3 regions of the Mesorhizobium sp. M6A.T.Cr.TU.017.01.1.1 genome follow, and region 2 is predicted to be linked to each of the others. Evidence: riboswitches for the same ligand, from Rfam matches in the RefSeq annotation. Region 2 holds a riboswitch; each other region holds the start of a gene.

Region 1 (3,271 bases), on a different contig from region 2:
CCATCATGGACGCTCGACCGAATTCTCCCGAAGCTCGCGACATCAGCTATCACATGCACGGCTACACCAATGCCCGCAAGCATGAGGAAGCAGGGCCGCTCGTCATCGAGAAGGGCGACGGCATCTATGTCGAGGATCTGGCCGGCAACCGCTACATCGAGGCGATGGCCGGGCTTTGGAGCGTCGCGGTCGGCTTCTCGGAGAAGCGGCTGGTCGATGCGGCGGTGCGCCAGATGTCCAAGCTGCCTTATTATCACGACTTCGGCTCCAAATCGCATTCGCCGCTGATCGATCTCGCCGAGAAGCTGGTGCAGATGGCGCCGGTGCCGATGAGCAAGGCGTATTTCACCAATTCCGGCTCCGAGGCCAACGACACGGCCATGAAGATGATCTGGTACCGGTCGAATGCGCTCGGCCAGCCGGCACGCAAGAAGATCATCAGCCGCATTCGCGGCTATCACGGCGTCACCATCGCCTCGGCAAGCCTGACCGGCCTGCCCAACAATCACATTTCCTTCGACCTGCCGATCGCCAGTGTGCTGCACACGTCGACGCCGCACCATTGGCGCGAGGCGCTGCCAGGCGAGAGCGAAGAGCAGTTTTCGAGCCGGCTTGCCGACGACTTGGAAAAGCTGATCCTGGCCGAGGGCCCGGAAACCATCGCCGCCTTCTTCGGCGAGCCGATCATGGGCGCCGGCGGCGTCATCGTTCCGCCGGCCGGCTACTGGGAGAAGATACAGGCGGTCCTGTCGAAGTACGACATCCTGATCGTCGCCGACGAGGTCATCTGCGGTTTTGGCCGAACCGGCGAGATGTTCGGTTCGCAGACCTTCGGCATCAGGCCTGACATCATGGTGCTGTCGAAGCAGATCTCTTCTTCCTACCTGCCGATCTCGGCCCTGCTGATCAACGAGAAAATGTTCGAGCCGATTGCCGACGAAAGCAATCGGATCGGCACCTTCGGTCATGGCTTCACCGGCGGCGGCCATCCCGTCGCGGCGGCGGTCGCGCTCGAGAACCTGAAGCTGATCGAGGAGCGCGACCTTGTCGGCAATGCGCGCACGGTCGGCGCGCATATGCAGAAACGGCTGCGCAACCTCGCTTCGCACCCGCTTGTCGGCGAGGTGCGTGGCGTCGGCCTGATCGCGGCGGTCGAACTGGTCGGCGATAAGGTGACCAAGACGCCGTGGGAGACGGCCGGCGCGCTGGGCGGGCTTGTCAACGGCTTCATGCAGCAGAACGGCGTCATCTCGCGCAACATGGGCGACGCGCTGGCCTTCTGCCCGCCGCTGATCATCACCGAGCCCCAGGTCGATCAGATGATCGACGCGTTTGAAAGATCGCTCGAAGCCGCAGTCAAGCAGGTCGGACTATAGGGCTGAACAGCCCACCCGAAGGCAGAGGCTGAATGGGCGTTGGTGATTGGCGAAAGCCGAAGCGGTATCCAATCTCCCCCCTTGCGGGGGAGATGTCCGGTAGGACAGAGGGGGGTGTGAAGGATCGCCAACTTTCGACTTCAGCCTTGCCAACCCGAATCAGCTTGAGGGCGCGGCTGCGATCGATTGACAGGTCGGAGGGAAGCACCCCCCTCTGCCTGCCGGCATCTCCCCCGCAAGGGGGGAGATCGGCAGCTTCGGCGGCGCCGCCAAGCTCGGTAATTGGTCTGAAGCGATTGCTGGGAACGATTGCCCAGGACCATTACTTGAACATCCTTTGCGCAGGTGCTACGTCGCCCATATCGACAGGGGCGCTCCGTATTGCCGGGGCTGAGATGGTGGGTGCAAGCCTTCGGTCCCTCAAGCTGATCTGGGTAATGCCAGCGGAGCGAGGCGACCATGTTTTCAGGTGCACAGATTTCCCTGTATCCGATGTGCGACGATTTTGTCGACGTCATCCTTGGGGCACTTTCGGCGATGGACCCCTATCGACCGAATTTCCGCATCGAGACCGACGACATCTCGACGCTGATCGTCGGCCCGCCGGAACAGCTTTTCCCGGCCATGCGCGACCTCTTCGCATCGGCGGCGGCAAGTGACGTGCATTGCGTGTTGTCGGCGACGGTGTCGCGCGGCTGTCCGGGCGAGCCTGACGATCCGATCTGCACACCGATTTCCGGCAGCAGCCACGAGCTGTCCCTGGCCGAGCGCATCGGCGCGGCGCGGGCGCATGTCGACAGTGCGAAAAAGCTTGGACAGGAGGTCGCCGCGCAGTTCTCGCTCTATCCGCTCGGCGAGGGCCATCACATGGACGAGATCTACGGCTGTATCGACTTCCTCAAGACTTCGGGCGTCTTCGACAGGTCGAAGAATTTCTGCACGAAGCTGAAAGGCGACGCCGGACCGGTGTTCGCGACGCTGTCGGAAGCCTTCCTTCGTTTCGGCGCGCCGCAAGGCCATGTCGCGCTCGATCTCACCGTGTCGGCGAACAGCCCGAGTCCTTGTTAGTGTTGGCTGTCAACGGGTTGCAGCGAAATCCGAAACAGCATCCGGAACGACCACCAGCTTGCCGACAAAGTCCTTGGCAATGAAATCAGCCTGGGCGCGGTGGAAATCGGAGAGCTTGTAGACGCCGCCGACCAGCGGCCGGATCTTCTTGTCTTCGATGTAGCGAACGATACGGCGGAAGTCGTGCCGCGTGCCCTGGCTGGAGCCATGCAGCTGCAACTGCTTGAGATACATGGTGCGCAGATCGAGCTGCACGACCGGGCCGGCAATTGCGCCGGCTGTGGTGTAGCGGCCTTCGGGCCTGAGGATGCGCAGCAGATCGTTGAAGATCGCACCGCCGACCAGGTCGGCCACCACGTCGATCGGCTGGCCGCCGGTCGACTCATTTACCGCAGCCGGCAGGTCAGCCACGCCACGGGTGATCACCGCCTCGGCGCCGATGTCGAGCACGGCCTGTTCCTTGCCCTTGCCGACGACGGCATATGGGATGGCGCCGCGCGCCCGCGCCAGCTGCACGATGCCGGAGCCGACGCCGCCCGACGCGCCGGTGACCAGCACGCGCTCGCCGGCCTTCAATGCGGCGCGTTCCAGCATCTGCTCGCCGGTGAGATAGGCGCAGCAGAAGGTGGCGAGTTCGACATCGGTCAACTCGGTGTCGACGACATGGGCGTTCTCGGCCGGCACGGTCTGATACTCGGCATAGCCGCCGTCACGGCCGTGGCCCATATAGTCGATGTCGGCGAGTGAATCGTCGTCGCGGTTGTAGATGGAGAAGTCGACCATCACCCGCTCGCCGATACGGTCCGGCGAGACACCATCGCCGACTG
Region 2 (3,271 bases):
ACCATCCAGGGATGCCGGACATGATCTTGAATAGTGACATTGCAGGCCAAAGAGCGGCCGAGGAGCTAGCAGAGGGCCTGAAATCGCAGGGCAAGCAGCAATACGAAGACAGGTCGAGGGAACGCGAACGAGATATGTCTCGTTAGGTCGCACGTTGCAGCAAGGGTGCCGTCGGAAGGCAATCCGCCGTGTCTCTTACGAATAAGGGAGAATTTCCGCGGCCGGACTCTCTCTGAGTGGGCGTGCATGACTGCCAACGGAAGGTCTTGCACGCACCCTTGCGATCTTGAGCAATGGTCGCCATGACTTTCTTCTTGCAAGCTTTTGAGTGGCCCAGCCTGCGATCACCAGACCCCACCGACTCTAAAGAGCGTTGGCAGACGGGATAGTCGAGGTTGCCCGGGCACAATCACGCTCAAGGCTTGCGCCGCCCAGAGGACACGCTGAAAAGGCAGCATGGGGGCGCGAGCTCGCCATTCACGAGAGATTCGACATGAAGACCATGCAAGAAAAAGACATTCCCGCATTCGTGCAAGCAGTTGCGGACGCCGGCTGCAACATTTGCGCGATTGGCAACTTGGGATACGTCTTTGGCGATGCTGATTTGACGCCGGCGCAACGGAGGGCCGTCGAGCCACAGCTGCGTAGGATTGCTGAAATCTACGGCGAACGCGATCATCTCATGGACGAGATAGCTGTATATCTGCGGTCGATCGGACGCCATGTCGAGGTTGAGCCGAAGACAGGTGTTTCCTGATGGCCGCGATCGCGTTCCGTAGTCGCCATTTCTATTGGGTAACGAGAAGCCGTCTTCCAACATCTGAATCATAAGGGAGGTGACCCGCAAGGCCGCTCTCGAGACCGCAAGTCTGAGCCGCTGACGCATGGCGATAACCAGACTGTCCGAACTGGGCGGCGATATTCTTCGCGTCGATGCCTTCCTCGACCAGGTCGCGGTAGGCGGCGATCTCATCTACCGCATGCATAGCCAAGCCAGGGAAGTTTTCGGCAGGGGAATTCAGACTGGAGGGCACGGCCGATCCGGCCGCCGACGACCCCGCAGGGATTGCCATGTACGGCAACGCCAACAGCAGGCGGATCAATACTCGGATAATGGCGGCCGGATATGTAGCGATCGATCGCCGCACCAACATATCAATGCAATAGCTTAGTTGCTTTCAAAGGCGGTCGTACGAACTGCAAGCAAGCTAAACGATTGCGTCAACTCGTCCACGCAGAGCGAAAACTCCGCGGCCCATGCGATTTCTCTGCTGGAACAGCGGCACATCCTCAGCGCCAGGACACGGCCGCCGCCGTCGGGTTTTACGAAGCCGGTGATTGCATAAGTTGCCCGCAAGATATCATTGGTATCGGGAACGCCGCCGATGCTGCATCCTGAATCGAGCGGCCGCCCGCACCTGCCAGCCCGACGACCAGATCATTATCTGCAACTCCATTTACCTGGACGAGGTGCAAATCACCTCGCTGAAGCCGCGAATCGTCACCTTGGACCAGGATAACCACATCCGTGACCGCCTGAGCTACTCGGTGGATCTCGACGCACATGGCCGATACAGTTTCTCCATCCTTCACGAAGCGAAAGAGGCTTTGGCCATTCCAGCCCTGGTCTCCGGGGCGTGACTTGTCCCCGATGCATGCGCGAGCTCTCCGCCCGGTTTTGACAGGCCGCCGGTCATCGCCACCGGCCGAAGGCGCCCGAATGCGCTTGACAAGATAGCGTCGGCCCGTCCAACCTGACGCATTCACCAGGGGAGTCCCGGCAAGGGGCTGAGATACTGCTTGCTTTCGCGGCGCAGTGACCCGTTGAACCTGATCCAGTTCATACTGGCGTAGGGACGGTGCAAGCGCTTTGCGGGAGTTTATGCCCGAGGTCCTGTTTCGGCAGGTCGACAGAAGCGTCTTTTCATCCTTCCGGCACAGAACTGGGTCTCCAATGCATGAGCAAAGGAGCCTCACGATGAATGCCCTCACCCCCGCCGTGTCGACGGGACCACTGCCCGCCTCGCGGAAAATCCACAAGCCCGGCCTCCTCCACCCCCAGATCAGGGTGCCGATGCGCGAAATCTCTGTTCATCCGACTGCCGGCGAGCCACCCGTCACCGTCTACGATCCGTCCGGCCCCTATACGGACCCGACTGTCGAAACCAGCATGGAAAGGGGCCTTGCCCGGCTTCGCCACGAATGGATCACGGCTCGCGGCGATGTCGAGGCCTATGACGGCCGCCATGTCCGGCCGGAAGACAATGGATTCGTCACGGGCGAGCGCCTGACGCCGGAATTCCCCATTCGCAACCGGCCTCTCAGGGCCAAGGCCGGCAAGGCGGTGACTCAGCTTGCCTATGCGCGCGCCGGCATCATTACGCCTGAAATGGAGTCCGTGGCTATCCGCGAGAACCTTGGACGCGAGATCGTGCGCGGCAAGCTTGAGCGCGACGGTGAGAGCTTCGGCGCGGCGATCCCGGACTTCGTCACGCCGGAATTCGTGCGCGACGAGGTGGCGCGCGGGCGGGCGATCATTCCCGCCAACATCAATCATCCAGAGAGCGAACCGATGATCATCGGGCGAAATTTCCTGGTCAAGATCAACGCCAACATCGGTAACTCCGCTGTCACATCGTCAATGGCCGAAGAGGTCGAAAAAATGGTCTGGGCGATCCGCTGGGGCGCCGACACGGTGATGGACCTGTCGACCGGCCGCAATATCCGCAACATCCGCGAATGGATCGTGCGCAATTCGCCGGTGCCGATCGGCACGGTGCCGCTCTACCAGGCTCTCGAAAAGGTCAACGGCATTGCCGAGGACCTGACTTGGGAGGTCTACCGCGACACGCTGATCGAGCAGGCCGAACAGGGTGTCGACTATTTCACCATCCACGCCGGCGTGCGGCTGCACTACATCCCGCTGACCGTAGACCGGGTCACGGGCATCGTCTCGCGCGGCGGATCGATCATGGCCAAATGGTGCCTGCACCATCACCGGGAGAGCTTCCTCTACGAGCATTTCGCGGAAATCTGCGACATCTGCCGCGCCTATGATGTGTCCTTTTCACTCGGCGACGGGCTTCGTCCAGGCTCGATCGCCGACGCCAATGACGCAGCGCAATTCGCCGAATTGGAAACGCTCGGCGAGCTGACGCAGGTCGCCTGGGCGAAGGACTGCCAGGTGATGATCGAAGGCCCGGGCCACGTGCCGATGCACAAGATCAAGGAGAACATGGACAAGCAGCTCGCCGTCTGCGGAGAGGCGCCG
Region 3 (3,271 bases), on a different contig from region 2:
AGGTCGGCGCCGGCCGTGCGTTGGGTGAACAATCCTATGGATCCTAGTATACCGAAATCGGCCACGCGGTTGGCGATCAGCGTACCGGCCGCAGTGTCGGTGTAGGGCAGGATCTGCACGTCGAGCCCGGCCTCAGTGTAGAAGCCTTTCGCCCGGGCGACATAGAGTCCGACATGGTTTGTGTTCGGCGTCCAGTCGAGAGCGACGGTGACAGTCTGCTGGGCGAAGACGGGCGTGACGGGTCCGAGCCCGGCGATCAATGCGGCAGCGATGAAGAGGCGTCTGGAAAGCATGGTCATATCCTTTGGGCGAGCTGTGGATCGAGAAGGGTATCGACGATGTCGGCTTCGATGGCGGTGGCTTCCGGAGAGGCAAGATCTTTGCGCGGGCGCGGAAGAGGAATGGCGATTTCGCGCAGCACGCGGGCAGGGCGGCCGCTCAGCACATAGATGCGGTCGGACAGGAAGACCGCCTCGCGGACATCGTGGGTGATCAGCAGGACGGTCCAGCGGTGTCGGTCCCACATCGTCTGAAGCCAGCGCTGCATGCCGGTGCGCGTGAGGGCGTCGAGTGCGCCGAACGGTTCGTCGAGCAACAGCATGGCGCGGTCCTGAACGACGGTACGCAACAGCGCGGCGCGCTGGCGCATTCCGCCCGAAAGCTGCGCCGGATACTTTTGCTCGAAGCCCGCAAGGCCGAATTCGCCGTAGAGCGGCGCCACCTTGTCGCGCGCCGCCTTACGGGACATGCCCTGGACTTCCAGGCCGAGCGCGGTGTTGTCGATAACCGTGCGCCAGGGCATCAGGGCGTCGTGCTGCGGCATGAAGGCAAACGGTCGGCGCGCGTCGGCCAGTGGCCGCCCGTCGAAGTCGATGCCGCCGTCGTGGCCTTCGAGACCGCCCGTCAGCAACCTGAAGATCGTGGATTTGCCGGCTCCGGAGGGGCCGAGGATTGAAACGAATTCGCCCGGCTCGACATGCAGGGTGATGCCGGCAAGCACGTCGACATCGCCAATACTTTTGCTGATCTGGCGCAATTCCAGCCGCCTGTTCATGATTTTCGCGCGGCATCGAGCCGTTCCCATGGCATGGCGGCGCGCTGGATCAGCACCGTGGCGGCAAATAGGGCCAGCGTGAGCAAGGCGCTGACCAGCACGGCCGCGAGCACGAGATCGGGCCGGAAATTGTTCTTGGCGTTGAGCATGTAGATACCGAGCCCTTTGGCCGCGCCGGCATATTCCGCGAAGATGGCGCCGACCACGGCATAGGTGATCGAAATGCGCAGGCCCGCGAAGAAATAGGGCAGCGACGAGGGCAGGCGGGCCAGCAGGAAAATGCGCATGCGGGAAGCGCCCATCGAACTCAGAAGCGCCGAGATGTCCCGATCCGTCGATTCATAACCCTGCACCAGCGCGACCAGCATGGGAAAGAAAGTCACGAGCGCGACCAGCATGATCTTCGGCGTCAGCCCGAAGCCAAACCAGAGAACGACCAGCGGGGCGATCGCCACCAGCGGCAGGGTCTGACTGATGATGAATACCGGGAACAGGGCGCGGCGCAGCGGCTTGAAGAAGTCGATCAGCACCGAAAGGATGAAGGCAACGGCCAGCGAGCAGGCGAAACCCGCCAATGTGGCGCTGATGGTCGGCACGGTGTTGTCGAACAGCGCCTGGCGCTGCTGGATGGCTTGGGCGAGGACTCGTGACGGCGCGGGCAGCGTGGTGGGCGAGATGCGCGCATAGAGCTCCCAGGCCAAAACCAGCGTGCCGACCGATAGCAAGGCCGGTCCGACCTTGGCGAACAAGGCTACCATTCGCGGCGCGGCGGAGAAAGACTGGGACATGCGAGACCTCCGGCGCGAAAGATCAGCGTGGGGTCGGGTTTTTGGCCGAGACCGCGATCGTGACATGGCCCTCGAGCGGGCCGACGAAATCGCCGGACATCGGAAAAAGAAAAATCTGTGCGCCAGAAAACATCTCCCGCCTCGCTCCGCTGGTATTATCCAGATCAGCTCTAGGGTTTACGGGCTTGCAGCCCATCTCTCAGCCCCGACGATACGGAGCACCCCTGTGGATGGCGGCAATTAAACAGATAAAGGGTGGAGCTGCAAGTCTGCGTCCGGCTCGTAAAACCTCGGGTCAGAGGAGGTTGCGGTTCCATCAGGGACATCTGGGCGGACAGAGGAGGTGCCAACCCGGCATCCTGTTCTAGATCGCTCTCAATATTCTGAGAGGCCAAATGACTTTGAGGATATGAGGAAAGGCGCCGGTCGAGCGGATCGTTTTCCGTTCGTCGTCACCATTATCGATGCCACGCGTTTGATGAATTGTGGAAGCGTGAAGGTATAATTGCATACGTTGTAGGCAGCGGGTTTCTCTATCGCCAATTGCGACCCGCACTTTGTTGGAGAGCGAAATGCAAGAATTCCTTCTTTTTGCGTTCGTGGGGTTTGTAGCTCAAGCCGTGGACGGGGCTCTCGGCATGGCCTACGGCGTCGTTTCCTCGACAACCCTACTGGGGTTTGGCGTGTCTCCTGCACACGCTTCGGCTTCAGTTCACGCGGCTGAGCTGTTTACCACTGCGGCCTCAGGTTCGGCTCACCTCTATCACCGCAACATTGACTGGAAGCTTTTCTGGCGGCTGATGCCATTTGGCGTGATCGGCGGCGTCCTCGGCGCTTTTGTGCTCACCTCGTTTGAAGGAGCCGTCATGAAGCCGTATGTGACCACATACCTTGCGCTGGTCGGAGCTTGGCTCCTGTTCCGTTCATTCCGGCGGATCCCAAGCAATCCGGTCCCGGCAGGCGTGGTACCTCCCCTTGGGCTTGGTGGTGGATTTCTCGATGCCGCAGGCGGTGGCGGGTGGGGACCCATAGTGACGACCGGGCTTCTCGGTTTTGGCGGGACGCCCCGCTACGTTATTGGCACGGTAAATGCCAGCGAGTTCCTCATCACGTTCTCGGTGTCTCTGACCTTCTTGTTTGCGTTACTAACGGGCCATTGGGAGGAGGCTGGGGGGCTGATGGAAAATCTAATCCCCGTTGCCGGCTTGATCCTTGGCGGCGTGGTCGCAGCGCCGATGGCCGGACTGGTAGTGAAAACAATCGCTGAAAAGACGCTTCTCAGGCTCATTGGTATTCTCATCATACTGCTGGCAGGTTGGCAAACCGCGGAACTCTTCGAATTGGTGTAAACCAACGTCGTGAAACTTCACTTATACACGGAGACTATCGAGTTCTACGCATCACCCGCTTCTCTGGCGGCCGTGCCGGA

The links. Region 2 has a riboswitch for thiamine pyrophosphate ahead of thiC (phosphomethylpyrimidine synthase ThiC). Riboswitches for the same ligand answer to the same signal wherever they lie in the genome.
Region 1: it holds a riboswitch for thiamine pyrophosphate, as region 2 does, so the genes downstream of both, EOB36_RS11145 (YkoF family thiamine/hydroxymethylpyrimidine-binding protein) here and thiC (phosphomethylpyrimidine synthase ThiC) in region 2, are expected to answer to the same signal.
Region 3: it holds a riboswitch for thiamine pyrophosphate, as region 2 does, so the genes downstream of both, EOB36_RS03270 (ABC transporter permease) here and thiC (phosphomethylpyrimidine synthase ThiC) in region 2, are expected to answer to the same signal.

The regions. Positions count from the first base shown of each region.
Region 1 covers NZ_RZTA01000026.1:21,607-24,877, reverse strand. The annotation lists gene EOB36_RS11150 (aspartate aminotransferase family protein) at 6-1,376, shown strand; TPP riboswitch at 1,734-1,845, shown strand; gene EOB36_RS11145 (YkoF family thiamine/hydroxymethylpyrimidine-binding protein) at 1,836-2,444, shown strand; gene EOB36_RS11140 (alcohol dehydrogenase family protein) at 2,454-3,271, opposite strand, start outside.
Region 2 covers NZ_RZTA01000015.1:70,530-73,800, forward strand. The annotation lists gene EOB36_RS07430 (hypothetical protein) at 494-757, shown strand; gene EOB36_RS07435 (hypothetical protein) at 789-1,148, opposite strand; partial or broken gene EOB36_RS07440 (aspartate 1-decarboxylase) at 1,384-1,641, shown strand; TPP riboswitch at 1,759-1,875, shown strand; gene thiC (phosphomethylpyrimidine synthase ThiC) at 1,979-3,271, shown strand, end outside.
Region 3 covers NZ_RZTA01000006.1:56,789-60,059, forward strand. The annotation lists gene EOB36_RS03260 (ABC transporter substrate-binding protein) at 1-299, opposite strand, end outside; gene EOB36_RS03265 (ABC transporter ATP-binding protein) at 296-1,057, opposite strand; gene EOB36_RS03270 (ABC transporter permease) at 1,051-1,842, opposite strand; TPP riboswitch at 1,966-2,078, opposite strand; gene EOB36_RS03275 (sulfite exporter TauE/SafE family protein) at 2,415-3,191, shown strand.